DNA from 4 places in the Paenibacillus sp. LBL genome. Region 4 is predicted to be linked to each of the others. Evidence: predicted binding sites of a transcription regulator. Region 4 holds the regulator's gene; each other region holds the start of a gene.
The links. Region 4 encodes LexA, which represses DNA repair genes until DNA is damaged. Its sites were predicted from a motif close to CGAACATATGTTCG; they were not measured.
Positions count from the first base shown of each region.

Region 1: a site for LexA is predicted at 4,289-4,302, ahead of M2277_RS11530 (YhjD family protein). Genes of this name have one in related genera too.
Region 2: a site for LexA is predicted at 6,644-6,657, ahead of M2277_RS20570 (SPL family radical SAM protein). Genes of this name have one in related genera too.
Region 3: a site for LexA is predicted at 5,892-5,905, ahead of M2277_RS25965 (YhjD family protein). Genes of this name have one in related genera too.

Region 1 is NZ_JARXYU010000004.1:88,169-95,941, forward strand. It holds gene M2277_RS11515 (polysaccharide deacetylase family protein) at 1-504, shown strand, start outside; gene M2277_RS11520 (glycosyl hydrolase family 18 protein) at 535-1,608, shown strand; gene M2277_RS11525 (YhgE/Pip domain-containing protein) at 1,695-3,842, opposite strand; gene M2277_RS11530 (YhjD family protein) at 3,872-4,255, opposite strand; gene M2277_RS11535 (YitT family protein) at 4,828-5,520, shown strand; gene M2277_RS11540 (DUF2188 domain-containing protein) at 5,590-5,772, opposite strand; gene msrA (peptide-methionine (S)-S-oxide reductase MsrA) at 5,909-6,874, opposite strand; gene M2277_RS11550 (TVP38/TMEM64 family protein) at 6,961-7,578, opposite strand.
Region 2 is NZ_JARXYU010000010.1:166,118-173,890, reverse strand. It holds gene rimI (ribosomal protein S18-alanine N-acetyltransferase) at 1-195, opposite strand, end outside; gene tsaB (tRNA (adenosine(37)-N6)-threonylcarbamoyltransferase complex dimerization subunit type 1 TsaB) at 215-1,006, opposite strand; gene tsaE (tRNA (adenosine(37)-N6)-threonylcarbamoyltransferase complex ATPase subunit type 1 TsaE) at 993-1,463, opposite strand; gene M2277_RS20595 (H-type small acid-soluble spore protein) at 1,903-2,085, opposite strand; gene M2277_RS20590 (hypothetical protein) at 2,089-2,376, opposite strand; gene ku (non-homologous end joining protein Ku) at 2,751-3,680, shown strand; gene M2277_RS20580 (ATP-dependent DNA ligase) at 3,722-4,591, shown strand; gene ligD (non-homologous end-joining DNA ligase) at 4,597-5,514, shown strand; gene M2277_RS20570 (SPL family radical SAM protein) at 5,497-6,585, opposite strand; gene M2277_RS20565 (YitT family protein) at 6,808-7,725, opposite strand.
Region 3 is NZ_JARXYU010000017.1:93,675-101,447, forward strand. It holds gene M2277_RS25940 (DUF7408 domain-containing protein) at 1-2,231, opposite strand, end outside; gene purU (formyltetrahydrofolate deformylase) at 2,591-3,490, opposite strand; gene M2277_RS25950 (deoxyribonuclease IV) at 3,626-4,747, opposite strand; gene M2277_RS31795 (helix-turn-helix domain-containing protein) at 4,997-5,215, opposite strand; gene M2277_RS25955 (helix-turn-helix domain-containing protein) at 5,315-5,530, shown strand; gene M2277_RS25960 (hypothetical protein) at 5,610-5,852, opposite strand; gene M2277_RS25965 (YhjD family protein) at 5,981-6,391, shown strand; partial or broken gene M2277_RS25970 (Ltp family lipoprotein) at 7,069-7,404, shown strand; gene M2277_RS25975 (hypothetical protein) at 7,445-7,714, opposite strand.
Region 4 is NZ_JARXYU010000004.1:435,258-443,030, forward strand. It holds gene M2277_RS13235 (methionine gamma-lyase family protein) at 1-1,136, shown strand, start outside; gene M2277_RS13240 (MerR family transcriptional regulator) at 1,219-1,629, shown strand; gene glnA (type I glutamate--ammonia ligase) at 1,693-3,021, shown strand; gene M2277_RS13250 (hypothetical protein) at 3,168-3,584, shown strand; gene M2277_RS13255 (RNA polymerase sigma factor) at 3,723-4,262, shown strand; gene M2277_RS13260 (hypothetical protein) at 4,255-5,073, shown strand; gene lexA (transcriptional repressor LexA) at 5,148-5,774, opposite strand; gene M2277_RS13270 (LysM peptidoglycan-binding domain-containing protein) at 5,950-6,321, shown strand; gene M2277_RS13275 (DUF896 domain-containing protein) at 6,520-6,726, shown strand; gene M2277_RS13280 (hypothetical protein) at 6,887-7,411, shown strand; gene M2277_RS13285 (HAD family hydrolase) at 7,454-7,773, shown strand, end outside.

The DNA of each region.
Region 1 (7,773 bases), 350 kb from region 4:
AATAATAACGTGGCGGTGGAACAGAAGATTGCGGGGCAGCCTCCTGAGACACTGTTCACGTACTCCTTGCCGAAGGTAGGATGGGGGGAAGAGGATCTGCAGTTCGACAAGGCGTCGGTGTATACGAAGGAACAAACGCAGTCCGGCGCCCGTGATGACGAGAACGATTATCCTGTGAACATCGGCGGAAGCCGGGTGCTGGAGATCTCGGTGGATGGCAATTCACTGTCCTTGAGCGTTGATCAGCAGCTGATTCTGGACCAGCAGCCAGTGCATGCTTCGATTGGTGCCGGTGGCGTAGCGTTCGAATCGCAATTTCATGAGCAGAATGAGAAGGATGACATCTACGATGCCATTTTTGAAGACGTCAGGATCCTGTCGAAGTCTTCGGACAGGGATCAGAAGCTGCTGTTTACCAATAAGCCGACTGGATTTACCGGTATGGTAACAAGCGTGCAGAGAACCGTGAACCGGGCTGTCAACTGGGCCGTGGAGACTTTTTAAAATTAGGGTGGCGTAGGGTGTGATCAACGAATGAGGTATCGAACGGTGAAATGGGCAGCAACAACAGTTTTGGTGACCATGTGCGCTGCTGTCATCATCTGGTGGCCACAAGGCAAAGAGAAGGAACGGGTACTACAGCCGCCCCAGACAGGGGTCAGGTTGTCCGCCTGGATTACGGACTGGCAGTGGAAGACGGGGATAACGGATTTGAAGCTGCTTGCCGGAGGGCTTGAAGAAATCCATCTGTTTGCGGTTTACTTCAATCATCAAGACGAACTCCACATTACACCGGATTATTTGGAGGCTCTCCCTAAGGTCATGGAGGCTGCCCGGGAAGACGGACAGATTCGCAGGGTTCTGACCATCGTGAACGACCGTTTCAATACGGATGGATCGACGGTGCAGAAAGATGCAGATCTTGTATCCCGGATCGTGGCTACACCGGAAAGCCGCAGCCGGCATATCGGGGACATCGTGGCTGAGGTGACCCGGCATGGCTTTACCGGTGTGGAACTGGACTACGAGAAGGTCCGTAAGGAAGACTGGGATAATCTGTCCGCTCTGTACAGTGAATTGTATGAGCGCCTCCGGACAGAAGATCTGTCTCTTCGAATTGTACTGGAGCCGGGCGTCCGCGTGGCATCGCTTGACCTGCCGAAGGGGCCGGATTATGTCCTGATGGCCTATAATTTGCACGGTGGTCACAGCGGACCTGGACCGAAGGCGGATCATGCCATGATCCGGGAGCTCGCAGAGAAACTGCAGCAGATCCCCGGCGAGCATGGTTTGGCTCTGTCTCTTGGCGGGTTTGACTGGGCGGAGGGTGGCAAAGTCACATCGCTGACGGAGCAGCGGGCGATCGAGCTGGCGAACTCAATTCCAGACGAGCCGCAGAGAGACCCAGCGAGCGGGGCCTTGTATTTTGAATATACCGACGACCTCGGCGCTGATCATACCGTGTGGTATGCGGATGGGACGACCGTCGCGGGCTGGATTGAAACGGCGCGGGCATCCGGCATCGCGAAGATTGCGATCTGGCGGCTGGGGGACGTGGGAGAGGATACACTGCAGCAATTGAACGAAATATCGGATACCAAAAAGTGATAATGGAACGACAGCACATAGGACATCCCCTGGTGATAAGAAGCCGGTGGGGATGTCCTTTTCATTAGGGTTATTTGCATGCCGATTTAATGAATCAGTTTCGAGGCTTTTGCTTTGCGGACCAGTCCGCTGCTGGCGCGGTTGATTGGCTTCTTGAGCACGATTCCGATGACCAGTGCGATGGCAGCGAAGATGAGCATGAGCAAGGCATCCCGGATCACGATGTCCCACAGGATGCCGCCAACGGCTTCCCGCATCATACTAATGGCATAGGTAAAGGGCAGGTACGGGTGCAGCGCCTGGAAGAATGGCGGTGTCATCTGAATCGGGAAGGTGCCGCCCGCACCCGCCAGCTGCAGCACAAGCAGCACGATGGCCATTGCTTTTCCGACATTGCCGAATACCGACACCAGAGTGTATACAATCAGCATGAAGATGGAGCTGATCAGCAGCGCAAACAGGATGAACCAGCCGGGATTCACCACATAGGTCCGGAGCAGGTAGAGGTCGCCGAGGGTGACAAACAGCGCCTGGAACAGAGCGAGGGTCAGAAAGGTTAAGTAGCGCCCGAAGTAGACCTCGATGCTGCGAAAGCTTCTCTCCTCATCATGAATATCAACGGAGAGCAGGGACACAAGCAGCAAGGCACCCACCCACAACGATAAGGTCGTGAAGAAGGGAGACATCGCGGAGCCGTAGTTCGGAATCGGGTACAGCCGATTCTCTTCCAGTGTGACAGGCTCGGCAAAAAATTGGCTTTCGAGCTCAAAATTGTTCTGAAGCAGATCGATGACTTCCTGAATATCGCCCTCAGCTTCCATCTCCCGGAGCCGGTTGGCCAGCGTTGTAATGCGAAGCTCGGCCTCCGGCAGGCGGCTCTGGGCAAGCTGCACCTCTTCTCCCCCCACTGTGAGCCCCCTCTGGGCATCCTTTAACAGGCGCTGGATGTCGGGCACGCTGGTCAGCGCCTGTGTCAGCTCATTCTGGACACGCTTGGCGGTATCGGAGCCCTTGCTGAAGGCTTTGCTTATGGCTGGACCGATCTCGCTATCGTAGCGGCTTAACAGTGTGTTGGTCAGATCTGTAATGTCATCGGCAAGTTTTTTCAGCTTAGCAACGGAATCGGCGGGTGCTTCCTCGCCCCGTTCCACCGCTTGTGTTAGGGTCTGGAGCACGGATTGCGCAGATTTCCATCTTGCCGCAATTTCCTCAAGCCTGGCGGCACCTGAAGCTGCTGCGGGGGAGACGGAGCCCAGCCGCTTAAACAATTGGCTCAGCCGAGCTGCAGCTTCAGCAGCTGTCTCGGCGCGAGCCTGGGCAGCGTTCAGGCGGTCGGCAAGCTCCTTCGGATCCATGTCGGCTTGCCCTAAAGCGTCCAGCGCCTGAGAGAGGGCACCAGTAGCTGCACCCAATACCTCCAAATCTTGACGCAAGGCAGGCTCCAGAGACTTCGAGGCACCGGCAGCCTGATTGGCGAAGTCCGCCAGTGCGCCCGCCATTTCCTTGCCCTCGGTAGCGATTCCTTCCAGGCGGGGGAGGGCGGTATGGGCTTGCTGAACGAGCTGGTTGGCCAGCTTAATATCCTCCTGAGCTGTGGTTACCGCTTCATTGAGCTCAGGAAAGCTTTTTTCAAGCCGGAACAGAAGGTTTCGCACTTTATTAATCGCAGGGAGTTGGTTCTCGATTTCAATCCCGAGCGTATTAAAAATCTCGAAGATGGTACCGTTGGCGGTTTTGATGAAGTTTTTGCTGATTTCCTCGACAACGCCGGATGCGCCCTGTGCCGTGACTTTGGGGGCAATCGCGTTAATCTTCTCGTTCGTATAGTAGAGGATCTGGGCTTTGACAGGCTCGTTGCTAAGCACCGTGCCGATACGGGCAGAGAAGTCCTCCGGAATGACAATGGCCGCGTAATCATTACCGCGCCTTACCCCCTGAATGGCGTTCTCGCTATCCTCCGTAAACCGCCAGCCCAGCTTTTCATTTTGATGGAGAGACTCCACGATTTCTTTTCCCAGATTGATCGGTTCGCCGCGCAGGGTGGTTCCTTTATCCAAGTTGGCGACAGCGATGGACAGCCCCGAAGTCTGGCCGTAGGGATCCCAGGAGGCCTCAATATTAAACCAGGCATATAGTGAAGGGAGAATGGCCAACCCGGTGATGATGACGGCTGCAGCCCAGTTTCGAACGATTCTATTTAAATCAGTAGAATAAATATGGAAAATATTCTTCATGAAAGCTCCTGTCTTGTACGTAGTTGGAGCTAGTATGCCGCCAAATCCGTGCCAAGATACGAAACAAGCTGTTCCTTTATTGCTTCCTTGAGAGAGGCCCAGTCGCTGAGCAGCCTGCGTTCATATCCGCGGCATAGATACAGCACCTGCACCCCATCTTCTGCGGTACGGCTCTGGTTCTGAATCCGGATACCGCGCTGCCTCATCTGCTGCTGAACCGACCAGGCATGATCAGAATTCCCTTTTTGCATGTATTGCAAATTTAAAATGTAGAGGTCTGCCATTTTGAGACTAAGGGTCTTCAGGATTTGAATGTCCCGCTTAAGAAGCGATTGGAGCAGGTTGTACAGGAGATAGTCTCTGATCAATGCTTCGTCTTCTTCAGAGGGCAGTGGAGGAGTTGAAGGCTTCATAAGTAACACTTCCTCATAAATGAAATACGTATAAGAACATATGTTCTAATATACACATCGTATTCGAGGATTATGCTTCGCGCAATGTATAATTTTTGGTATGTTCACGATATAGGCGTACATATCATGAATAGAGTGGATGGATATTCAACTTGAGTGTGCAATTATGTTGATGTTCATGTAATCCATGGTAAGGCAGAGCGTATCTTCCTGGGGGTGATGATGTACCGCATCACACAAGTGTTCATCCAGTAAATTCCAATGAGTACCGATGGCTGTTTAGCTAGCCTGCAATCTGTGTTATAATAATGTTAGCAGTTAACTATAACGAGAAAGAAAGGATCAGGATACCATGTGTCCCCGAAGGACGAATCCCCAAAGGACGATTTGGAAACGTTATGATCTCTCATACACATAGCTTCCTTCGTAGAGCGAAGTCGGACGTCTGAAGACAAGGACGGTCTCTCACGAAAGGATGGGAACTATGGTTCGAAGGATGAGCTCCTCCAGGTTTCCTCAGTGTAGAGATTGGCCTATGTCTGACCAATCTACTACGACAAGAGGGATCCTGTATGAGGAAAAGACAAAACACAATTATCACCATGTTGGCGATGTTGTTCGGAACGTTTTTAATGGCTTTTACGTATTATCACATTAATTTTCACAATCATTTAACCGAAGGCGGCTTTGTTGGCCTTGCGCTGCTTGGCAAATATGCACTCGATATTCCGCCGGCATTAAGTATGATCCTGATGGACATACCGGTGCTGCTGGTTGCCTTGTTTATCAAAGGCCGGAAGTTTATTTTCAATACGGTTGTTGCAGCGAGTATGTTCACTGTGTTTTACGCATTAATAGAGCGGTATTCTACGCTCGTGATTGATTTGGGCCATAATTTACTGGCAGCCGCGCTGCTGTCTGGTTTATTAACAGGCTTTGGAGCCGGTATTGTGCTCCGATTCGGTGGGGCAACAGGTGGAGACGATGTGATCTCCGTGCTCTTCAGCGAGTGGAGCGGGCTTAAGGTAGGGACGGTGTTTTTCCTGATGGATGCCGTAGTACTGCTATTATCGCTATTCTACATGCCATTGGTTGAGACTTTATACACCATATTAGCCGTATCGATTGCCGGACAAGTGATCACGATCACAGTTACGTACGGTACCGAGAAAACGGAAAAGAAACCTTTTCGGAAGGCGGTCCGTGCCCCAAGCACTCCGGTTACTCCGAAGGCAGCACAGCATACCGTTAGCGGCCGTTCATAATACGGTCCCATTAAGAGAAGCTCACCCGCATCAGGGTGAGCTTCTTTAGTATGCGGTCAGGGATGGATGTTACTTCCCCTCTTTGGGGTGATTTTCGTCCCACTCCTGCGCTTTGGCGGTGGCGATTGCGATGGCCCGACCTTCATCGTAGTCTTCCTCCAGTAAGGCATTGGCTATTTCCACCGCTTTATTCCTCACACGGGGCTCCAGATTTTTCATCGATGGCGGATAATCATTTTTGCTCCAAGGCATATTGCGATCCCTCCATTTCATTGGATTCAGTATGTACTGTATTATTACCCTGTCCTATAAAAATGAATAAACACTCTAACTCCATAAAAAAAGTACATTGTCCGTTGATTGGACAATGTACTTTGGATGTTCCTGTTTATTCAAACAGCTGCAAATATTCGCCGTAGCCTTCCTGCAACATGTCTTGCTTCGGAACAAAACGCAGTGCCGCTGAATTGATGCAGTAACGAAGTCCATTGGGTCCAGGGCCGTCGTCGAATACATGACCGAGGTGTGAGTCGCCTTTTTTGCTTCTCACCTCGGTGCGGACCATCATATGGGTGAGATCCATTTTTTCCTTGATGTTATATTCGCGAATCGGACGGGTGAAACTTGGCCATCCGCAGCCGGCATCATACTTGTCCGTAGAACTGAAGAGCGGCTCGCCCGACACGATGTCTACATAGATTCCTTCTCCGTGGTGGTCCCAGAATTCGTTGTGGAACGGAGGTTCGGTCGCATTATTCTGAGTTACTTCGTATTGTATCGGCGTAAGACGCTGTTTCAGATCCTCGGTATCGACGGGATCGGACCAGTGCTGGTCAATGAAGTCTTCGCGGCCGGATCCTTTGCGGTAGCGTTTGTAGTGGCCCGGATTTTTCTTGTGATAATCCTGATGGTATTCTTCGGCTGCATAGAAGGTGCTGGCCGGAATAATCGGCGTTACAATCGGTCCATCAAATCGTCCGCTGGCCGCTACAGCCTGCTTCGACTGCTCTGCCAGTTCTCGCTGTTCTTCTGTATGATAGAAAATAGCGGTCCGATACGACAAGCCGCGGTCATGAAATTGTCCGCCCTCATCGGTAGGATCGATTTGCTGCCAGAAGAGTTCAAGCAGCTTCTCGTATGGGAACACTTCCGGGTTGTAGGTGATTTGCACGGCCTCATAATGGCCTGTTGTATCAGAGCACACCTCTTCATAGGTCGGATTTTCCTTATGTCCGCCCGTATAGCCGGATACAACATTCAAAATGCCGGGCAGCTCATCAAAGGGAGAGACCATACACCAGAAGCAGCCTCCCGCAAAGGTAGCCAATTCGCTTGGGTTTGAACGATTACTCATATATTATCCCTCCGTCGTAATAACAATATAAATGTAAGTCTTATTATTATTATAATCATTTTTGGTTGGCGAAACCAAAATATTGCTCAATCTTCATGTTTCCTTGCCTTCAGGCGGCGGAATATCGCCAGGCCTAGAGCGGTTACCAGCATGAGTCCTGCAGCAATGGCAGCGAATATTGCCGGATGCTCGGCAAGTCCGCTGCCCATCCAAGCGTACAGGAGAATCGCAGGGATTTTACCGATGGCGGAAGCAGCTGTATATGTCCAGAAGGGAATGGAGGCCACCCCTGCATAGATATTGACGGCCATCTGCGGTATGACGGGCAGCAGCCGTGCGAGCAATATGGCTTGAAACGGACGGCGTTCCACCGCTGTGGTAAACATTTCTGCAGCCGCATATTTCCCCAGCAAGCGCCTGCCGTTCTCCTTGTACAGTGCGCGAACTGCCGCATACAGGAGAATGGCGGCTACCGTTGTGCCGAACCAAGAAATAGCTGCAGCCCAGATCGTGCCGTAAGCGTATCCGAGTACAGCGATTACGACTTTGTAGGGTGCAATAGGGAACAGGGCCAGCAGCGTGGCCAGCATCACCATCAGGAAGAGCGAGGGTTCTCCTCGAAGCCAGTCCATGATTTCTGCTCTGTATGTAAAACCTAATGCCAGGACAGCAGCATAAATTGCCGGTATAAACCATCGTTTCATTATGTCTCCTCGCTTTGCATGATAAAGCTGAATAGCATAATAATAGCAAAAAAGCGGGAATTCTGCCCGATTTTCGGTGCGGAGAGACTATGACTTTATGGAAAAAATTGAATATACAAGCGATTTTCCATATGTTATAATATGTAAAATTGAATATCCCAAAGGGGAGTAGCTTTATAAGAAAACCTATATCGT
Region 2 (7,773 bases), on a different contig from region 4:
GGTGTGGCCTTCATATTCCATAATCATATAACGTGCAAAATGATTCAGTTTCAGCTCATTGTGAAAGGCTTCCTCGGTCCAGGGTACAGTGAATGCTTCGCGCTCCACCACGAGAACCTCCGGTATGTCCTCCAGGGTCATCAACCGAAAGGACAAACCGTCTTCACCTTCTGCCGGCATATTCTGCTGATCCATGACGAATCCTACGCTCCCTTCACCGCTTACGCAGCAGGTTCGCTTCCGCTTCGGAAAGCTGTGTATAATTGGGTATCAGTGTATGCAAATCGTCCGCTTCCCCGGATAACAGCCGGGCTGCTCCCAGGTACCCCATCCAGCGCCCTTCAAGAGAATACGGGTGGATGTGCACCCTGTTTTCAAACCCCGGTTCGAGCTGACGGGCTGTCTCGGCATGGAGATCGACTTCTCCCACAAACCATATGCAGACGGGTCGCTCTTCTTCGGGAAGGCGGGATATTCGTTCCGCAATGGTATTCACCCAGGTCTGCATCAGACGAATGCCGTCTGCTTCTATACGTACCGGGGCTTCTTCCTGGCGCTCTGCACTTGCGGCGAATAATGCCGTGTACACTTGTCCCCGCCTGGCATCCAGCAGCGGAATAACCCAGTGGGTTCCCTTCTCAGCCGAAGCTGAATCCCACCCCGATTCCAGGCCTCCCCATGCCAAGGCATGCAGACTGGATATTCCAACGACCGGAATGTGGTTGGCCCATGCCAACGTTTTTGCCGCAGTTACTGCAATCCGGATACCCGTGTATGAACCCGGGCCGATCCCGACAGCAATGCCCTCGATCTGGTCCATACCAACTCCAGCTTCTGCAAGCGCTTGTGCCATCACCGGGTGCAGATGCACCGAGTGGTTGCGGTCCGCATTCGTATTCACTTCTGACAGCAGCTTGTCCTTCTTCATCACGGATACCGCAAGCGATGCCGTAGACGTATCCAGCGCCAAAAACCGCTGCTGCGGCTTCGTGTCATTGTTGTTCATTCATGCTACCCCATTTTTCATTCAAATCCCGGCACCACTCACCATAGGGCTCGCCTTGGCTTGTGAGTGTGATGTTCCGGTGAGCTTCCCCTGTCGTTTCTAGATGGATATGCAGATACCGCTCAGGCATCAGCTCGGTGATCAGGCTGCTCCACTCCACGAGGCAAACCCCTTCGCCAAAAAAGTATTCGTCCAGTCCAAGCTCATCCGCTTCATCCACCGATAACCGGTACACATCCATATGGTAGAGCGGCAGACGCCCCTCATATTCTTTGATAATTGTAAATGTCGGGCTATTCACAACCCCGTTCACACCAAGATGCTGTGCAAATTGTTTGGAAAATGCCGTTTTTCCTGCTCCAAGATCTCCATCCAGACCGATGACCGTCCCTGCTTCGGCCCGCATGGCCAGCCATGCAGCCAGCTGCTCCGTCTCCTCCAGACTGCTTGAAGTCATTCGAAACTGGCCTTCCGTACGGCCATTGTTCACAGATAACCCACCCTTTATTTATTTTGCCCATATCTAAAAATACTTGATCTTCATTATATCGGTCCTCCCAATCCGCTGCAAGAAAATGAGTATTCCCGATTCACAGAGGTGAAAAAAGATACGCGTTAACTAGGTTTGGAAGACTAATACTATGTAGTCACAGATCAAACATTATAGTTGTACCGGAACAAAGATACACTATGAATAATGACACCGTAACCCCCTGATCTGCTGACTGGCGATATCCGATTATTTTTCAGGGGGGATTACTTAACGGACGAATCCAGCACAAACACACCTTATCCGGGTTCCGGCGTCATGGAATCTCGACCAAGGTGTGTTGTTTTGGTGTTCATGCTCATGTTGTATTCATACTGCTTCTCGGAAGCAGATACCCAGCGGGAAACTATTCCCCTTCTTTCAACCGGTCAACGTTGACCGTCATCGTATTGGTTGGTCGGGAACCCACCTGGACCGTAGCCATCCCGTTCTGCTGATCCACATGCTCGATCCACACCGACTCCCCTTCCAGGTTGACCTTATGCGTATCCTTCGAGTTGAAAATTTCTACTGCGCGTTGTACATCCATTCGTTAATCCCCCTTCTCCGTCTCTCTTGGCGACTCGTCCACGACCTCCATTGTATCGGTCGTCGAAGGACCAATCAGCCCGTTGTCCAGCGTGACATTGCCTCCGCCAAGACCTTCGTTGATCATCCGGTCAATATCGAACATTGTAGATTCCCGAGATAGCTCGCTCTCCTCCGAGGTCAGGCTGTTCCAATCCACCATTTCACCGTTGACCGGCTGCGCAGCGGAATGATCAGAAGCCCGGTCCTTCTGTATCTCTTCTGACGTATTGGTTTCATTAGGCTCCATCATGATGAAGATTACCTCCTTATGCGGGCAGAGTTCATCGTCAATATGCCTCAAAACAGTTCTAATTATGCAATCCGGGGCTATAACTCATACTAGAGTCTTTTTTTGGGCACACTAATAGAGGTAATTCAAAAAGTCATCTTTTGATCACGAAGCAGCACATGAAGCTTAATCGACATCGAATTTTGAATTCAGACGGGCCTTCCGGTGCTCACGTAGGTTTTGCCTACGCTCCGCTCCTCAGTCCCTACCTTCATCCAACCTTCTCGGTGCTGAAAACCTGACTTTTTGAAACACACCATTTATAGTCGGCGTAAATAGCGTTTACTACACGGTCATACTCAAACATATTAGAATTTGATAGGAGGTTTCATAGAATGCATACGGTATGGAAGGGCGCTATCAGCTTTGGTCTGGTGCATGTGCCTGTCAAGATGTTCTCGGCCACAGAAGACAAGGATATTTCGATGCGTTACATTCACAAGGAATGCGGCAGCCCGCTCTCTTACATTCGTAAATGCCCTGTATGTGAAGAGGAAGTGGCCTGGGAGGAGATTACGAAGGGGTACGAGTATGAGAAGGGCAAGTTCGTGCTCTTCGAAAAAGAGGAGCTGGATCAGCTCGCGGAACAGAACAGTAAAAACATTACCATTCTGGACTTTGTGGATTTGACCGAAATCGACCCGATTTACTTTCAAAAAACCTACTACCTCTCGCCGGACCAAGCCGGCGCCAATGCCTATCGGCTGCTGCTGGAAGCGATGAAGCAGTCTGGCAAGATCGGCATCGCCAAAATCGCCATCCGCTCGAAGAGCAGCCTTGCCGCGATTCGGGTGCTGGACGAATGTCTTTCGATTGAGACCATATTCTATCCCGATGAAATCCGCCCGATATCCCAAGTACCGAACTTGCCTGAGAAAACCGAGGTCAATTCCAAGGAGCTGGATATGGCCAAACTGCTGATTGATCAGCTATCGACTCCCTTCGATCCTGAGAAATATACCGATGATTATCGAGAGCGTCTGCTGGATCTTATCAACAGCAAAGTATCCGGCGAAGAGATCAAGATAGCTCCTGCCCGTCAGGAGACCAATGTCGTCGATCTGATGGCTGCCCTTCAGGCCAGCATCGAAGCTGTGAAGCCGATCGGAACGGACCCCGGCACGAAACCGAAACCGCGTAAGTCCACCCGGAAAACCGCGGCCAAGGAGCCTGCCGCCAAGGTCAGCGGCGGTGAAGCGGATACGGATGCACCGAAGCCGAAGCGCCGGAGCACTAAATCCAAGAAATCCGATTCTGATTCCTGATCGGCATGGGACAGCTGCAGAATATGCTGCCTAAGGAGCCAATGGCCCCAATCTCGACGGAACAGATCACCACGGGTGAGGAGTGGGGATACCAATTGAAATGGGACGGCGTGCGAATTCTGGCCGGAGTAGACCCTAGCGGCGTATCCCTGTACTCCCGTAAGCTGTTGGATAAAACCTCCCTGTATCCCGAAGTCGTTCAGGCATTATCCGGGCTGAATGAACGGCGTCTTCTCCTGGATGGTGAGGTTGTCTACTTTCATCCGGAATTAGGTCGACCCGTGTTCCAGAAGGTTCTCCAGCGGGAGCGATCGCGTGCCATCAGCACGCACGCTCCTCTGTTCACGTATGTCTTGTTCGACATTCTGGTGGACGGCGATCAGGACCTGCGCAAGCTTCCTTATCTTGAACGCCATCACCGGCTGAAGGAAGCCGTTTCCGCCACGCCGGGTCTGCTGATCGCAGATTTGTTTCTTGAGGGCGAGCATTTATGGAATTGGGCCGAGGAACGAGGCTGGGAAGGCATTGTAATGAAGCGCCTCAGCTCTCCATATCGCGAAGGCAAGAAGCATCGGGATTGGTACAAAAAGAAAATTGCCGTTAACATGACAGCCACGGCTGTTGGACTCATCATGAGGGAGGGCCGCGTAGCCAGCCTGGTTATTGCCGATGACGAGGGCAGCTATATCGGCAGAGCATCCCTCGGGCTTAATGAACAGACCAAAAAAAAGCTGCTGCAGTATGCGGAAAGCCACCAGGCTGGGGCCGCTTGGCACGCACTCCATAATGACCTAAAAAAAGAACAGCTTGCCTGGCTCAGTCAGCCGCTGACGGTGCAGGTTACATTTCTCGAGTGGAGTCAGGACGGCATGATGCGCCATCCCAAACTTGTCTCGATTGAGGGGGTGTAAGCAGCATGGCCCGTACCGTCAAAGGAACCTTGAACATTGAAGGTCAGGAGATTCAAATTACCAATCCGGACAAACCGCTGTGGCCGGAGGTCGGCATTACCAAGGCCATGTATCTGCAAAAACTCGCAGCGATATCGCCTTTCCTGCTTCGATATTGCCAGGGAAGGCTGCTGACTACCATCCGATACCCGCATGGGGTGCAAGGCGAATCGTTCTATCAGAAAAATGCGCCGGAGCCGCTGCCTCCTTTTGTGCACACCTATGTGCATGAGAACATTAATTATGTGCTGCTGAATGGATTGCCCGAGCTGCTCTGGCTCGGGAATCTGGCTGCACTTGAGTTTCATCCGTCGCTGCATTTGGCAGGCAGCGATCAGCCCTGCGAATGGATGATTGATCTGGATCCGACCCTGCCAGAGGAACCCCGGATCATGGAGGCAACTGCAATCGTTGGCAATGTGCTGAACTCCTTGGGGCTGAACTCTGTGCCAAAAACCTCCGGCGCAACCGGGGTTCAGATCATCGTCCCGATTCCGGCAGGCGTAACTTTTGATGAGCTTCGCGCAGTCGGTCAATTCGTAGGCCAATATGTGACGGAGAAATTCCCTAAGCTGTTCACCATCGAGCGGCTTAAGAAAAATCGCGGGGATAAAATCTATTTCGATTATCTACAGCACTATAGCGGAAGAACCCTTGCTGCTCCTTATACACCTCGGGCGCGCAAGCTTGCGACCGTCTCTACCCCGCTGACCTGGGAAGAGGTCCATCGGGATGTTTCGCCTACAGAATTCCACCTGCTGAACATTGTAGAGCGTCTGCAAGAAAAGGGGGATCTGCTGCAAGCATTGCCTCCGCAACCGATCGAAAATGTCATCCGTCACCTGACATCCCAAGGAAAGAACGCGTCAAAAAGGAAAGGCTAGCTGCTCAATATCCGGCATCAGTTCCTCCCGGGAAACTGGCACAGCCGGTTGGGGCAGCTTTTTCGGCTTTGGAGATCTAGCCATGTCTGGCTGTGGCAGATGAAGATTATGACCCCCTTCGTCCGATATTTCGAATGGTTGAGAAAAGCCGGAATTCGTCCCATTCGCACCCGTGATGGCAGCAGGCTCCCGCTTGCTCTGACCGCTCAGATCATATTCGCTGAGCAGTCGGGCCGCCATCGACTTAAAAGCATGAACGTAGTGTTCTTCTGCATAGGCGCCTTGCCTATATAATTCGCGATAAGACTGAACCACATCGGGGAACTGGTGTTTAAGCGTCTCGATATACCATTTCTTCACATCGCGAGACAGCCTCAGCAATGAGATCATGGCAAAAGAAATGCCCCTCTCCTTCGACTGGGACAAAAGCTCCTTCAACTCTGATTCATCATCCGTCAGAAAAGGCAGCACGGGTGCAACAAACAGTCCTGTCGTTATGCCGGCTGCCGATAAAGCGCGCATCGCTTCAAGCCTGCCCCCTGGGTGCGGTGATGCAGGCTCCAGCTTCCGGATGATGTCCCCGTTCAGCGTATTCAAACTGATGTTGACCGACACATTCTCCATCCGGGTCAAAATGTCCATGTCCCTCAGCACGAGTGGAGAGCGCGTTGTAATGCTGGTAGAGATACGGTATTTGGCGAGCAGCTTCAAGCATTCCCGCGTGATTCCCTCTTTGCCCTCGATCGGCTGATACGGGTCCGTTGCCGTACCGATCGTAACCTGTCCAATGGATATGCGCATCGCTTCAATATCATGATCAAACTTCCTCGCCGCGCTCAATAGCTGCTTCTCCAGTGCTTCGGCCGCATTTGCCTTCATAAAGATATGATGCTGGAATTCGTCCTCTGCCCCCTTGCCGATAAACGATTGAAAAGCACGGGCATAACAAAAACTGCACCCATGTCCGCAACCACGATACGGATTAATGGACCAATCGAAGGGCATCCTCTCTTCTTTCACCCTGTTTAATGTTTGTTTAGTGGTTATGCGTTCGTATTGCGTATGAGCCATTCCTCTTCCTCCCCTCGGATACTGCCATGATAAAGGTTGGGTATATCCTTAATTTTATCAAACATATGTTCCTATTATAAGTGGAACTTACTGGATTTACAAATAAAACTCCAGTTCACATCGTCAATAAAAAAACGTTAACTGAATTCTCATACTCGCTAAATAAAAAAAGTTCCACCCGCTGTTAAACAACACGGGTGAAACCTATATATCGGTACCATATTAATGGATTGCCTTCTTCTTAAAGCGACCGCCCTTCACATCATGGATGTTGCCGATAGCAACAAAGGCTTGGGAGTCCCAGTCTTCCACAATGGATTTCAGCTTCGCTTCCTCCAGACGGGTAATTACAACAAAAATGACCTTCTTGCTATCGCCCGAGTAAGCACCCTCTCCATCCAGATAGGTAACGCCACGTCCCAATCGCTGGGTCAATGCATCACCAATCTCCTTATGCTTGTCACTGATAATCCAAACCGATTTGGATTGATCAATACCTTCAATCGTAATATCAATCAGTTTAAACGCCAGGTAATAAGCAATGAGTGAATACATGGCATGATCCCATCCGAAAACAAAACCTGCACTGCCCAGAATAAACACGTTGATGAACATCACGATTTCACCGACAGAGAACGGTGACTTCTTGTTGATCAGGATAGCCACGATTTCCGTTCCATCCAGGGAGCCTCCGGATCGGATAACTAAGCCAACCCCAATACCGAGGAGAACGCCACCGAACACGGCAGCAAGCAGCGGATCGATCGTAAGCGGGTCGACTGGATGAAGGAAATAAGTGCCAATGGACATGACCAATACGGCGTATAGCGTGGATAGAGCAAACGTTTTTCCGATCTGTTTATATCCTATAAACAAAAACGGAAGGTTGAACAAGGTCAAGAATATCCCCAGCGGAATTTCTGTGATATGAGAAACCATAATGGATACCCCGGTAATTCCTCCGTCAATAATCTTGTTCGGCACCAGAAATATTTCGAGCCCTATTGCCATCAATACCGCACCGAAAGTTAAGAACACCAGACGGCGGAGAATCTTCAAAGTTGCTGAGCCTGCTTTGGGATTCTCCGGCTTCTGCTGCTCCGCTTTCACTTGTGCAAGAATCTTCACATCAATTGACATAAATCTCCCCCGTTCAACTTATGGAAACTAAGTTAATATATATTTATA
Region 3 (7,773 bases), on a different contig from region 4:
GCGTTCCAGATCTCCATCGTTACGTTGTTGTTTAATTTGGTGCCTTTGATGGACAGCTCCGAATATTGGATGTTGCCTTCCGATATTAACGGGAATTCAGCGATTACCGTGCCTTGTCCCATCTCAACGCCATGAGGGAACGTCCCGAACATCGGCGTGTTCACCTGGGATACTTCAGGAGACAGGAAACCGTAAGGAATGTTAATCTCTCCGCTCAGGCCCCATTCGATAGTCACGGGCTGAATCCAGAAATTAAGCTGGTCACTGTCCACCTCTGCCCCTTTCAGCGTATAATTCGTCAGATGGTCCTTGCTCCATCCCAGAATGTAAGCATCCTTGTTGACCATTCCCATCGAATACCCGTAGTTGGATAAAATATCGCGCTCCCGCTGTTTCGGATCATTCGGAGAATAAGGGAACAGCATGCCGGATAAATCTCCACTCACAAACTTGATGATTTGTTGTGGGTCCTGAGGAATTGCCACCGCTTCACCCTTCTTGATATCTCCAAGCTTATAGGCATTGCCTCCAACAACAAGCACCACCTCGGTCAAATCGTTAATGGTTTCATTGGTGACCTTCCCGTTTAATGCTCCTTTGGCATCGAGCTTTAGATCCATGGCCAGACGCCCCATCTCCTCCGTTCCCTGGCGGTCGGCCCATACCTTGGCTAGCGACCACTGAGACATATCGCGAAGCTCAAGCGTTGTGGATTCCTGTTCCACCCGGACAAAGCTCTTGCTCTCGCCCATTCCCCCGAATGTATTCCGGGCACCTCCCGTCTTCAAATACGTATTCGCTGGAAACTCCAACGCATAATTCCCGCTTCGAGGTGTGAAAAAAGCCGAGGCTGTGGATTTAACCGCATCTCCCTGACCGTTCAGCTCAATCAAGTTTATGGTATGTGCGAGTTCCCTCGTCTTGTCGGATGAGCCAGCGACATAAACCGAAACGCTTGCAATGACGGCGATGATCGGAATCAGGAACCACGCCCATTCCCGTTTATCCGCCTTCTTCAAAATAAAGTAGAGAATCGGTGCCACCACAACCGCATAAATAATGAGCATCCACAACAACAGCGTGAAGGACGGCATCTTCAGGGAAGGGAAATATTCCAGCACATAATTCAGATTATCCATAAGCGAGTTGTAGATCATACCATTTTGCGAACCTGTCATCGGAAGATTGCTCCGCAATACCGATGCCCAGGCATCCGGATGGCCTGCCCAAGAACTTACCGGCTCCATAGCCAGATCATAGGCAGCGTATTGAACACTTCCTTGGCCGTAGGCATGCGAGGCAAACAAAGGCTGGCCGTCTGCTTCAATCCCGATTTTGGCGCCTTCCACCACCTTCGCTGTGGAGATGGTAAAGTCCCCATCCAGCTTCAGCGGCTTCCCTCCAAGCTTCTCGAGTTCGGATAGTGACTGAACAGAGGCCGTTCCATTCGCAACAACCGGTGCGATATCGGCAAACGGTGCTGCTGTTTTGGCGTAACCCGCTCCTCCTGCCAGGACCAGCGTGCCGCCGCCGTTAACCCAACCCGTTATCGCTTTGCGCTGAGGTTCTGATAACGTATCGGATGCAAAATTGTTAATAACGATCACGTCCAGCCCGCTAAGCAGCATCGGATCCGTTGGTATGCTGGCCGCCTTAAGCGGAAATACGTTCAAGCTGTTGCCTTTACCATTAAGAACGTTCATGAAATTCATTGTATCCGGATCATCGGATAATACAGCAATGATTGCACCTTGATACGGGGAGGCCTGGAGATAACTTTTCCCTGTTGCAAATGTCGTCGGCTTTCCCTTGGAATAAGAGCCTTCATAGAACAGGATCTGATTATTATCTTTATTAAGCATCGTCCCCGGAATGCCAATGACTACTTCCTTCGGCGTATCCTTTGGCAGATCCACCTGCTGCACATAGGAAGTTTGATACCTATTGCCATTATTGTCCTGAATTTGCACAACCACGTCACCGGAAATATCCCGGTCACTTGTTAAGGTCAGCTTGACAGGACTCCATTTTTGATTTTTGATCTTGCCTTGGTAACCCATTTCGGATTGAATTCCAATCTTCGCTCCGTCGGCGTAGACCTTTCCTGCCGGAATTGACAAGGATAACGTTGCCATAATCAGCAGTGCCACTATCGGCAGCAGAATCCACGTTTTTTTTGTATAAAACGACAACTGATGATTCCCCTCTCCACATATAAATTGCTTTCTCATGATAAATTACACCTATAAATCAGAAGACTTATGTAATGGTTCTCTTGGCAGTTCAACTATATTGACGAGTCGAAATTATAAAAAGTTTGACGTTTCTCTCCATAAAAGGATACACAGGGCCGATTTTTGCGGGCTTCGGCTGGAGCTTGGGCTTATTTTCCAAAATAAAAATTAAATAAAAATCCCGCTCCAAGAAGAAGGAGCGGGATCAAGAGCTAATCCATTGCAGCGTTAAAGTGTCAGGCTGCTCCATTGTACTTTCTATGATGAATCGTCGGGATTGTAGTTGCTGCTGATGCAATTTAGGGTGTAAACTCTCTTATTCACCTATCGATACTTACACGCCAGGTTGATACACTTTAATTGAATACAACCGTTTTATTGTTATGCACCAGAATCCGATCCTCGACATGCCATTTGACGGCTCTTGCAAGCACCACGCGTTCAATGGTACGGCCAATGCGCTTCAGCTCGTTGACATCATCCCGGTGACTTACACGCTGCACGTCCTGCTCAATAATCGGTCCGCCATCAAGCTCCTCGGTTACATAGTGGGCGGTTGCTCCGATGATTTTCACGCCGCGATTATAGGCCTGTGCATAAGGCTTGCCACCGACAAAAGCCGGCAGGAAGGAATGGTGAATATTGATAATCCGGTTCCGGTAATGTTCGATAAAGGTTGGCGAAATAATCTGCATGTACCGCGCCAGAATGATAACGTCGATATCATCGCCGATTACATCCAGTTGACGTTTCTCCGCTTCGGGCTTTGTATCTGCCGTAACCGGAATATGGTGATACGGGATACCGAATGATTCCACATATTCTTTCATATCCAGGTGATTGCTTACCACCAGCGCAATATCTGCATCCAGGTCGCCTGCCTGCCATTGCCACAACAACTCTACAAGGCAGTGATCCTCTTTGGATACAAAAATCGCCAGCCGTTTCTTACGGGCTGCATGGTAGATATTCCATTCCATACGGAATTGGTCCGCAACTTCCAGGAACGATTCCTCCAGTTGAGGAAGCTTGGTGTTCAGATCCTCCAGATCAAATTCAACCCGCATAAAAAACATACCGCCTGCAGGATCCATCGTATACTGGTCAGACTGAACGATGTTCGCACCATGCTGATACAGAAACTGGGAGACCGCTGCCACGATTCCTGGTCCATCCGGACAGGAGATGAGCATGCGGGCACGATTAGGGTACTGGCCTGCCACAGACGGCAGATCCTTCTTGATGTGAATTTCCATGAGACTCGGTGATCCTCCTCTACATCTACAATTAGCGTGAATTGGCCTCCCAAGAAAACCAACCGCAGCAAGCGGAAGTTTTCTTGAGAATGCCTTAGTCATCTTTACTTTAATGAATGCCTCTTCTATTGAAGCTTATGAAGTCAGAGAAGTCCCGGATAACCAGGCGATGATGCGCTGATTGATCTGCTCCTCCGCAAGTTCAGGCAATAATCCAGCTGCCATGACCATATCATACAGACGCTCCATCGGTTCGCGTGGATCTGCTTTTTTGGCTTTGGCATCATTCTTCAGAAGTGTCCACGTATCCAGCACGAACGAACGGGAGTCGATTCCTTCCTTAGCAAAGAAGGCTCGCAGCTCTTCCACTTGCTGAACAAAGGATTGCCCGAAACGTCCTTCCACATCTCCACGCAAAAGCGCGATTTCAATTTCGTACATCGGACGCTGCGTCTTCGGATCTTTACCGATCCACGGCGTCTCCAGAATGAACGGTCTGCCTTGAAGTTTCTCGTGATGAACCACGCTCTGAATGGCTTCATACCCGATCCAACCGGTTCCGATCGGTGTATGGCGGTCTTTACCCGCTCCACGCGGGTTCTTGCTGTCGTTTACGTGCACGACCGTTAACCGGTCGAGTCCGATCAGCTTATCGAACTGCTCCAGTACGTTGTCCAGATCATTCACGATGTCATAACCTGCATCATGAATATGGCAAGTGTCGAGGCAAATCGCCAATCGGTCATTGTACTTCACCTTATCAATAATGGAAGCAATTTCTTCAAAGCTGCGTCCCATTTCGGTGCCTTTGCCGGCCATCGTCTCCAGAGCGATCTTCACTTCGGTCTCATCCGTACCGCCCAGAACTTCATTGAGTCCTTCCGCAATACGGTCAATGCCGTATTCGGCATCCTTATCTGTATATGCACCAGGATGGAGAACGATATTCTTCACGCCAACCGCATGTGTCCGGCGAATCTCCTCCTGCAGGAAACTCACGGCAAGCTCAAACGTATTGGGCTTGTACGATCCGAGGTTGATAATGTATGGCGCATGGACCACAATCTCATCAATCCCGCTTGCTTGCATAGCGGCCTTGCCTTCTTCAATAAACATGGAATCGATCGGCTTGCGGCGCGTATTTTGCGGTGCGCCGGTATATATCATGAACGAGCTTGAGCCATATGATGTGGCCTCAGCCGTCGCAGTCAGCAATCCCTTGTCCGAAAACGACACGTGGGAACCAATTTTCAACATGCTGCATCCCCCTTTTTTAACACACAATTACACCTATTTTAGCTTGTATATCGAAATAAATCTAGAAGGGGTGGAAACGGAAGGACGTTCTTGGAAGGAATCCAATAATGTCGGGGGTTCTCGTCACTTCAAGTTGGAAACCGAAGGAATGCGAGGTAAGGCCTTGGAACGTGTTTTTGTGGGTGGATTGTGGGGAAATATAAAAAGAGCCCTTCGTCTCTAGTAGACGTTTGGGCTCTTCATGCTTCTTTACGCGAATGTAATAAGGTCATAATCACAATTCAAGACGCTCGCGATCCTTAGAGCAATTGATACAGGTGTATCACTGGGGTTCTGTTCGTATTGTCCGAGCTGATCACTACTAATACCAATTGAATTCGCCACCGACTCAATAGTTAATCCTCTTGACTCTCTTAATTCTTTTAACCCTATCGGCTCGTCCTGCCTGTATTTACTCCCCTTATTCATGCGACTCCGCCTCCGTATTTTCTCGTTGTACTTACACCTCAAGAGATAACATGGTAAAATTTATCCTTGAATCACCTTCCTTCGAAAGGAGCAAGCAAATTGAAACGCGTCTCCAGAGGGAGATGCTTACTTCCTGATCTACTCATTGCTAGGGGAATGTCACAGAATGACTACGCCGTTAAATCCGGAAGACACCCTAGAATGATTTCACATTTCTGCCGAAACGAAAGAACGATGTCTCCTGAGGATATGTATGTCGCCTCGAAAATACTTAAGTGCAGTATGGAAAATCTGTATGAGTGGATAGAAGAGTAAGTAGCGGGAATACCGCACCCTCTTGAGATGTCCAGAGCAATTCGCTCTATTTTGTTAAATTGTACCTCTATTTCCTCTATCACTCAATTGGTAAAATATTACTTTCGCAAGCTAAATAGAAATCCTCTCGTTTTTCGACGACAATCCACCCAGCATCCTTCAAAGACAAATTGCTTCTCTCCGCATAGTATTTCTTCACACCCTTATCCGTTAACAAGCGAACATAACACGGTGACTTCATTTCAGCTTCATGTCTTGCAATCACATTCTTAACATCTTTATTATTTGTAACCGCTTCACATATGAATGAGTAAGTTTCCATGTCGTGTCACCTCTGAGTAGTATTGGAAACATCATACAACGAACGTCAGTTCCTATCAAGTCTTGTTTTCGTAACTGCGCACATGTATGATGGAACGTATGTTCCGTTATGTATAGGAGGGTATATACATGAGCTTCCCAGAATCTATTTCGTCTGATGATCGCATGTGTGTTAAAAAGTACATATTGTTACTGTTGGTTATAGCAGCTTACGAACGCGATTGCCGTTATATGGAGGTTAATCTTAAAACACCGGGACCATATGTTGATACAATAAAATTAGCTGTAGACCGAGCGTGGGGCGACCTAAAGGATATTAAAAGACACTTCCGCTCGAAAGGCCTTAAAGTATACGAGCAAACCAATACCCAAAATGGGATACAGGCGAAGTTTATGTGTAGGGGATACAGATCAGAAATGGAACTGCGCTGGGAGTTTATAACGGCAGAGGCATCTGTATTGATGCGTAAATACCTTGGGTTAAATATAAGCCATTATGAGGATAGAACTGGGCCAGAAGAGTTATGGAATAAATATTAAAGTTCGTAGAAAATCTATAAATAGTCAAAAAGCAATAGAAATATTTTCCTATATCTGATAGACTGGGTTCGTGTTCATATATTAACCAAAGGGGTGCTTTTGTAGTAATGGAAGCTATAAGTATTATAGGGTTTCTATCTTTTGTTGTTTTTCTAATCATGTCAATAGTCTCGCTTTTCAAAAAGAATGGGAAAGAAAAAAGGAATTTGCTAATTTCCGTAACCTGCTTTGTTGTATTTCTGATCGGTGCATTTAACACGGATATGGGGACATCCCCTACAAATAAACCAGTCACTGCTTCTGAGGATTCAACCGATCCATCTAAAACCGCCGGTAATGATGAACAAAAAGAGAACAGCGAATCAAGTGAGAATGAAAAAAGTAATGAACCTACTGAGGAAGAATGGCAGGAAAGTTATAGAAAAATTATGATGAATGAAGCAAGAACTTATATACAACTAACAGTTCGTGGAACAATATCAAAGGATCGATATAATTCTTCAGTGGGTGTACTAAATCAGCAGTTAAACAAACTCAAAGGCGATGACAAAGCAAAATACGACGAACTCGTAAAGGCTGTAGAAAAGGATGATTTAAAGACCGCCAAAGACAAATACACAGCCTTGGGCGGGGAAGATTTCGAAGATCTTCATAAAGACCCGAAACCGAAGGAAGTCGAGAAACCCGAAGAGGCAAAGACAGAAGATGTACCTAGAGAACATAAATCAGCATTGAAAAAAGCCGAACAGTATGCGGAAGTTATGAGTATGTCAAAGGCTGGTATCTATGATCAATTAACTTCTGAATACGGAGAGAATTTCCCTAAAGAAGCCGCTCAATATGCTATCGATAACATTGTATTCGATTGGAAAGAAAATGCATTAAAAAAAGCGAAACAGTATGCAGAATCTATGAATATGTCAGATGACGCTATTTACGATCAATTGATTTCGGAATACGGTGAAAAATTCACTAAGGAAGAAGCGCAATACGCGATAGATAATTTAGAATAAGATAAAAATGACCCTATCAGCACATAGCCGATAGGGTTTTTTAATATGTCCAATAATCAAAAGTGCTTCTTGCTTTTTTTGCTGGTGGAGGTTCGTTATCGTCTTTTAACACGATAATACCGGTGGTTGTTGTTTTGTCCGGCCACTGAATATATCCGTGGTCCTCTAAATACTGCAGAGACAAAAGAATGTCCTTTTTACTCCGGCCTGTCTTTGCCTCTAATAGCCGGAAGACGGGCATTTGCCCTTGTTTATGTGACGGGTAATTTAGAAGTATTCGATGGAGCTTTCTTTCAGCATCAGGTAGCATTCCATTCATCCCCCTTATGCGAATGTATGTTTGTATTATATCAGGCCAGAAAGCAAAAA
Region 4 (7,773 bases):
CCTTCCAGAAGCATCACGTAAGTGATTTTCACTTCGCGGCTTCCACCGGCTATGCATACAATGATCGCGGGCGGGAAGTGCTGGATGAAGTATATGCAGACGTATTCGGGGCCGAATCGGCCCTGGTGCGTCCTCATTTTGCTTCCGGGACGCATACGATTTCGACGGCGCTGTTTGGCGTTTTAAGACCAGGAGATGAGCTGCTGTACATTTCCGGACGTCCGTATGACACTCTTCATAAAGTCATCGGCGAGCCTGGAGACGGCACGGGTTCCCTTCGGGATTTTGGCATCGGTTATCATGAGATTGCGCTAACAGAACAAGGTGAGATTGATTGGAATCAGGTGGAGATGATGATCACGCCAACAACGAAAGTCATCGGTATCCAGCGTTCCCGCGGATATGATTGGCGCTCTTCCTTTACGGTCTCTCAGATCGGTGAAATGGTTGCCCGTATCCGTTCCATTCGCGAGGATTTGATTATTTTCGTAGATAACTGCTATGGCGAGTTTACGGAGCAATTGGAGCCTACCGAAGTTGGTGTTGACCTGATGGCAGGTTCTCTCATCAAAAACCCGGGCGGCGGCATTGCCGAAACCGGTGGTTACATCTGTGGCAAGGAAGCCTATGTGGATATGGCAGCCTATCGGCTTACCGCTCCGGGAATCGGGCGTGAGGTGGGAGCTATGCTAGGCACGACGAGGGGGATTTACCAGGGGTTATTCCTCGCGCCTTCTACGGTGGGACAAGCGGTCAAGGGCAGTGTATATGCTGCTGCGATGTTTGAGGCCGTAGGATTTACAACCAAGCCGGGCTGGCAGGACGAACGGACGGATTTGATCCAGGCCGTTTCTTTTACCGGACCGGATCACTTGATCGCTTTTGTTCAAGGGATTCAGCGGGCAGCGGCAGTAGACAGTCATGTGGTGCCTGAGCCTTGGGATATGCCTGGATATGAGCACCCGGTAATCATGGCGGCAGGCACGTTCATTCAGGGAGGAAGCCTTGAATTATCGGCAGATGCTCCTATCCGATCTCCATACATTGGTTATATGCAAGGGGGTCTGACGTACTCTCATGTTAAATATGGGGTACTTATGGCCCTTCAAAGTATGAAAGATCGTAAACTATTGTGAGTTATCCTTACATGCGGTTGACGTAGCTGATCAGGAAATGTACAATAGGATCAGAATAGACCACTTGGAAGGTTGATGAGATATGGGTGATGAGATTCGGAGGAATATGGCGTTATTTCCGATAGGCATCGTTATGAAGCTTACGGATCTATCTGCCAGACAGATACGCTATTATGAGCAGCATAATTTAATTGTCCCTGCCCGCACATCGGGCAACCAACGCCTGTTTTCCTTCAATGATGTGGAGCGACTGCTAGAGATTAAGGCTTTGATTGAGAAAGGTGTTAACATCGCTGGCATTAAGCAAGTTATGAACCCTGTCACAAAAGAGTCTGAAGAGGCTACCGTCATTACTCCTGATACGGAGAACAGACGCCGTGAGATGTCAGAGTCGCAGCTGCGTCGTTTGCTGAAGCAGGAATTGATTACCGCTAAAAGACCGGGTCAGGTTTCATTGATTCAAGGGGAATTATCCCGGTTTTTTAATAAATAAGGATTGCCATGCTGTAATTCTTCATTCACATTACTAGTTTTTATTTAAAAAGGAGAGGATAAAGTGAGTTATACCAGAGAGGACATTCTACGCATTGCACAAGAAGAAAATGTTCGATTTATCCGCTTGCAATTTACAGATTTGCTTGGAACGATCAAAAACGTTGAAATTCCTGTAAGCCAGCTGCCAAAAGCACTTGATAATAAAATGATGTTTGATGGTTCTTCCATCGAAGGTTATGTACGTATTGAAGAATCCGATATGTATCTGTATCCGGACCTCGATACTTTTATGATTTTCCCATGGGTATCCGAGGATCGTGTTGCGCGTTTGATCTGCGATATCTATATGCCTGACGGCACTCCATTTGCCGGAGATCCGCGCGGTATTCTGAAGAGAGCTTTGGAAGAAGCCGAAGAGATGGGTTTCACTTCAATGAATGTAGGTCCAGAACCGGAATTCTTCCTGTTCAAGACTGATGAAAAAGGCAACCCAACCATGGAGCTCAATGACCAAGGCGGATACTTTGACCTGGCACCAACGGACCTTGGCGAGAATTGCCGCCGCGATATCGTGTTGACGCTGGAAGAGATGGGTTTTGAGATCGAAGCATCTCACCATGAGGTGGCTCCTGGCCAACACGAAATTGACTTTAAATATGCGAGTGCTATCAAAGCAGCCGATCAGATCCAAACCTTTAAATTGGTTGTTAAGACGATTGCTCGTCAGCATGGTCTGATTGCTACCTTTATGCCGAAACCACTCTTTGGCGTGAACGGCTCGGGTATGCACTGCAACCAATCGCTCTTCAAAGGCAACGAGAACGCGTTTGTTGATGAGAGTGATGAGCTTGGCTTGAGCGTAACCGCTCGTAACTACATGGCGGGTATTCTTAAGCATGCACGCGCATTTGCTGCGATTACGAACCCTACGGTTAACTCGTACAAGCGTCTCGTGCCTGGTTACGAAGCACCCTGCTACGTAGCGTGGTCTGCAAGCAACCGCAGCCCGATGATCCGCATTCCTGCATCCCGTGGCCTCAGCACACGTATCGAAGTGCGTAACCCGGATCCAGCAGCTAACCCATACCTCGCTCTTGCTGTAATGCTAAAAGCAGGTTTGGATGGCGTTAAACGCGAATTGTCCCTCCCAGCTCCAATCGACCGTAACATCTATGTGATGACGGAAGAAGAGCGGATCGAGGAAGGTATCCCAAGCTTACCGGCAAACCTGAAGGAAGCGCTCAACGAATTGATTCGCAGCGAAGTTATTTCCGACGCACTCGGCGATCATGCGCTGGCGCATTTCTATGAGCTGAAGGAAATCGAATGGGACATGTACCGCACACAAGTTCACCAATGGGAACGCGATCAGTACATTACGATGTATTAATAGAGGAATCCCCGCTGCTATATGGCAGTGGGGATTTTTTTGTTTAAGTCGGTGTAGGTATGGCAGCGCCGACTTGTCATTCCAACTACGCTTGATTACAATAACATTACCCGAAATCAAAGGAATAACCGTAGAGGAGATTATAAATGGCCGTACTTAGGGACCTCCATGAAGAGGGAACTCGGGTTGAATTCCGTTTTATATCACGAATACCTGGTGAGAATGAAGGATGCCAGATCCATTTTAAGTTTTTTGAAGCGGATCATTTAATCTATGATTTGAATTTTGGTTGGACCAACCTGACGATTCGAAATTATATTAGAGTTACGACGGAATTTCCTCTTGAAAGGCTTAATTCATTTAGTCTTAATGGTTTATTTATGTCTTTTGAAAAACATTTATATCAATTGGATTGGAAAGAAACAGATACGGCAGGAAGTTATCAATTGGGTTTTTACGGATCTGAGCAGGATTTTAATCTTACTGCTGATATAGAATCCGTAAGAAGATTTGGTTCTGAATTTAAATTGGATTGGGACCAGGCTCCTTTAACGAGTGAGTAACATAATCTTTAGAAACCAGCTAACATTAACCGGGAATGAAGGGGATCTACTCCATGTGGGGGAAGATGCCTTTTTTATTTATCAAAATTAGGGAACTTTTACTCGCTTCAATGACTCTAATTAGATGAGGTGAATCGGTTGGAGCTTGAATACGTAACACAAATGTCGAAGATGGATACACAAACCTTGAATGAAATGATGAACCAGTATGGAAATGATATATGGAATTACGCCTATTTTTTGACCAAGCAACATGCTCTTGCTGATGACATTGCCCAAGAGGTTTTTATTAAGGCCTATTATGGAATACATACGTTTCGTGGGCAGTCGACGTTAAAGACATGGCTGCTTACGATTACAAGACATACGGCGTTCCGGCACAAACAGGCTTTTTTCTTGCGGAAAGTGACCTTGCAGGACAAGCCGCGTCTGGATGACCAGAGCCGGTCAGCTGAAGCGGAATATATGGAAAGTCAGTATACGGATGAGATATGGAGGATGATTATGAGTCTGCCAAGAAAGTTCAGGGAGGTGCTGGTTCTAGATCTTTACTACGAAATGCCGATCACTCAGATAGCGGAGCTTCTAAACGTAGCGACTGGTACGGTTAAATCCAGGCTGTATCGGGCGAGAAAAAAAGTGCAGAACATGTTAAAGGAGAATTCTGGTTATGAATGAGGAAAAGCCTGATTGGTACGAGCGAGCGCAACAAGGTCCTTTTCAAAATGAACCATTTACCGCCGAGATGAAAAATAAGGTACAGGTGTCACTGACCCAAGGTAGCCATAGATCAAAGCGTCGTCCATATTTACGTGTTGGTATGACTGGCGTGCTATTGTTTGTCACTCTACTGCTATTGATTCAGTTTCCTTGGGGGGAACGTACGGTACAACAGCATACGGCAGGGGGGGGACCATCCCCATCTGTGACGGAGACGATTCGCGCAGAAGGTACAACGGATGAAGGAACGTTACAGGTAGTTGCCATCGATAAGGAAGAGATAACGGAATTAGGAGCTCCCAGCTGTTTCGGACTCGAAACGGATCTGTCGTTTAAAGGGGATTACAAAGTGAAGTACGCGGCAGAGGGGACCTCGGAGGATGTGGTTGTCCTTGAGGATCTCACCTTCATACAACCAACTTCCGCTGCTCTTCAGATGATTCGATTGCCTTTTCAGGAAGCGGATGTGTTCATACTCGCCCCGCAATATAAGGACTGTCACGGAATACAAATCTATGCATTTGCGGTGGAGCATGGGAGTGGTAAGGCGGTGCAGCTGCAATTTGAGGAGGAGTTTTCTAGAGCCAGCACGTCCTATTACAGACCGGGCACTACACCTACGGTGAAAGATAATAAGCTTGTTCTGAAGTCCACGGAGGGTCCAGGCGGGGAAGGCTCGCCTGAATATAATATGGCTGAGAGAATGTATCAATTAGATCTTAGGCAAAATGCCATGGCGATGGTCTTGCGCAAGGACCGGAAATCTTAAGGATTAAATAACGTAGCACAAGAGGTTACCATCCAACTAAGGGAAGGTAACCTCTTGTTCATTGATATATGAAGTTAGTGTACATCCCTAAAGAGACCGATGACTTTGCCGAGAATGGTTACATGATTCAGGCGCAGGGGCTCGTAAGTAGGATTCTCCGGCTGCAAGCGAACGTGGTCCTTCTCTTTGTAGAAGGTCTTTACGGTTGCTTCGTCTTCCTCTGTCATCGCTACTACAATGTCCCCGTTGTCTGCAGTTTGCTGCTGGCGAACAATGACATAGTCACCGCTATGTATGCCAGCTTCAATCATGCTGTCACCAACAACAGATAACATGAATACCTTATCGTCGCCTACATAATGCTGAGGGAGGGGGAAGTAATCCTCGATGTTCTCCATGGCGGTAATAGGTACGCCTGCAGTGACTTTACCGACAACAGGCACTCTGGCAATGGTGTGGGTAAACAGATTAGCGCTATCGGATTCTTCTTGGCCAAGCAGTTCGATCGCTCTTGGCTTCGTAGGGTCACGGCGGATCAAACCTTTCTTCTCCAATCGGTCTAGATGCCCATGGACCGTTGAACTGGAAGCTAGTCCTACAGCCTCGCCGATTTCCCGGACAGAAGGCGGGTAACCCTTGCTACGAACTTCGTTGCGGATAAACTCTAAGATCGCCAGCTGGCGGCTGGATATTTTCGACATGCCGTATCAACCCCATTTAGTAACGTTTGGGAAAATTATAACATAGAACTTCCGTTCGTACAAACATAAGTTCTAAAAAAAGATAGAACAAATGTTCTTTTGGGTATTGTATCAAACAAATGTTCGTGTTATTATGAATTCATAAGAGAACACTTGTTTGGGAGATGATGATTCCATGTTGAAATACAGTACATACCGTAGTATTTATGAGAACGTTCCTGTGCGAACGGAGAAGTCTTCGGTGACTTGGGTCTATCAATTGAAATCCAGAATGACTTCCATCCCCTTAATTAAACTTCTATTCATTCTGCTGATTGTTGCATCCTTTTGGACGGGGGCCTATTCCGTTTTTGCCGGGGGAATGGAGAAGCCGACAGGTGAGAAGTTGGTCATTGTTCAATCCGGCGATAGTTTATGGCGTATCGCTTCCCTTCATAAACCAGCTGATATGGATACGCGCGTATATATTGATAGTATTAGAAGAACGAACGGTTTGAAGGGTCCTGACATACAGGCAGGAGAGGTGTTATCATTACCGGTGTGGTAAGTAATGAGCAATCCATTCTAACGCGTATTGTGTATTTCTAATTACTAATACTCTATTGTTAATGATGGGGAGAACCCATTCATACTGATCATACATTCATATTTATTCTTAATGAGAGTTTGCAAGGGTGCGGTTTCCTTGACAAGCTCTTTTTCACATGTTTAAGTTATAAATGATATTGGAATTGGAGGAGAAGGCATGGATATTGATACTTTGGTGGAACGCATTAATGTATTAGCAAGAAAACAGAAGAGTGAAGGGTTGACCGAAGAAGAGCAGAAGGAACGGGCTGAGCTTCGGGAAATATACCTTAACAATATTCGTAGTAACTTTAGACAACAGCTTGAATCGATTGAATGGGTAGATGAAAATGAAGAAAAAGGCGGCCCACGATTAAAGCAGTAGTCTATGAAAACTGTCTCATGATCTGATCAGAGGATTAATGGGCAGATAGAAGGATAGAATTATAACATTTGGGATGCCGGTTCATTTGTAGAGAATTGAACACGGTTTCCCAAATTTATATGGTTTAAATCATATTGAAATTGAGTCCAGGGGGAACCATATGTCACGATCATGGGAAAGAAAAGTCAACAAGAATATGTCACAACTCAACAAGCAGCGTAAGAAGCAAGGGCTGTCCTCGTACCAAGGTTCCACCATCTCCGATAAGAGTGATGTGTTTAAAGGACGTAAATACGTTCTGCCGTTAGTGCTCGTTGCGCTTGCCGGGCTGTACGCCCTTCTGGGCACTGCAACGTCTGGGGCAACAGGAGGAAGCAATGATGTGTTGAACTGGGTGGGTGTCAGTTTGTATATTCTATTGGCGCTTATGATTTTCTTGCGTAAGCCTTATTTGAAGATAGAGCGTGCCTCTGTATCCACGATGAAATTCAACCGGGAACGCCGTTTGGCTGTATCTGACATCGAGAAAATCAAAATTGCTTCGGGTTCCGTGGTTATCCAGGGCAAAGGGAAAGCGGGCAATTGGGTGTTCTCACGCATGATGAATCTTTATGATACCAAAGCGATGGGCGAGAGGCTGGAGGAGTTTGCCAAAACTCATCAAATTCCAGTGGAGCATGACTAATCGACAGAGCAGATAACAGTCAATATGGGGAGTGGGAGAGAAATGCCGATAGCTGCAGTGTTATTTGATTTGGATGATACGTTATTGTGGGACGAACGAAGTGTGGAAGAGGCTTTCGAAGTGACAAGCCAAGCGGGGGCAGCGGAAACCGGCGTCAATGCAGCTGAACTGCTGTCTGCGGTCAGGGAGGAAGCAAGAGCGTTATATGAATCGTATGATACGTTTGCTTTTACTAAAATGATCGGAATTAATCCGTTTGAAGGCTTGTGGGCGAATTTTACGGCTGGAGCACAGCCGGAATTCAGGAAACTTCAGGAACTTGCACCCGTTTACCGCAAAGAGTCGTGGCGCCGGGGACTTAT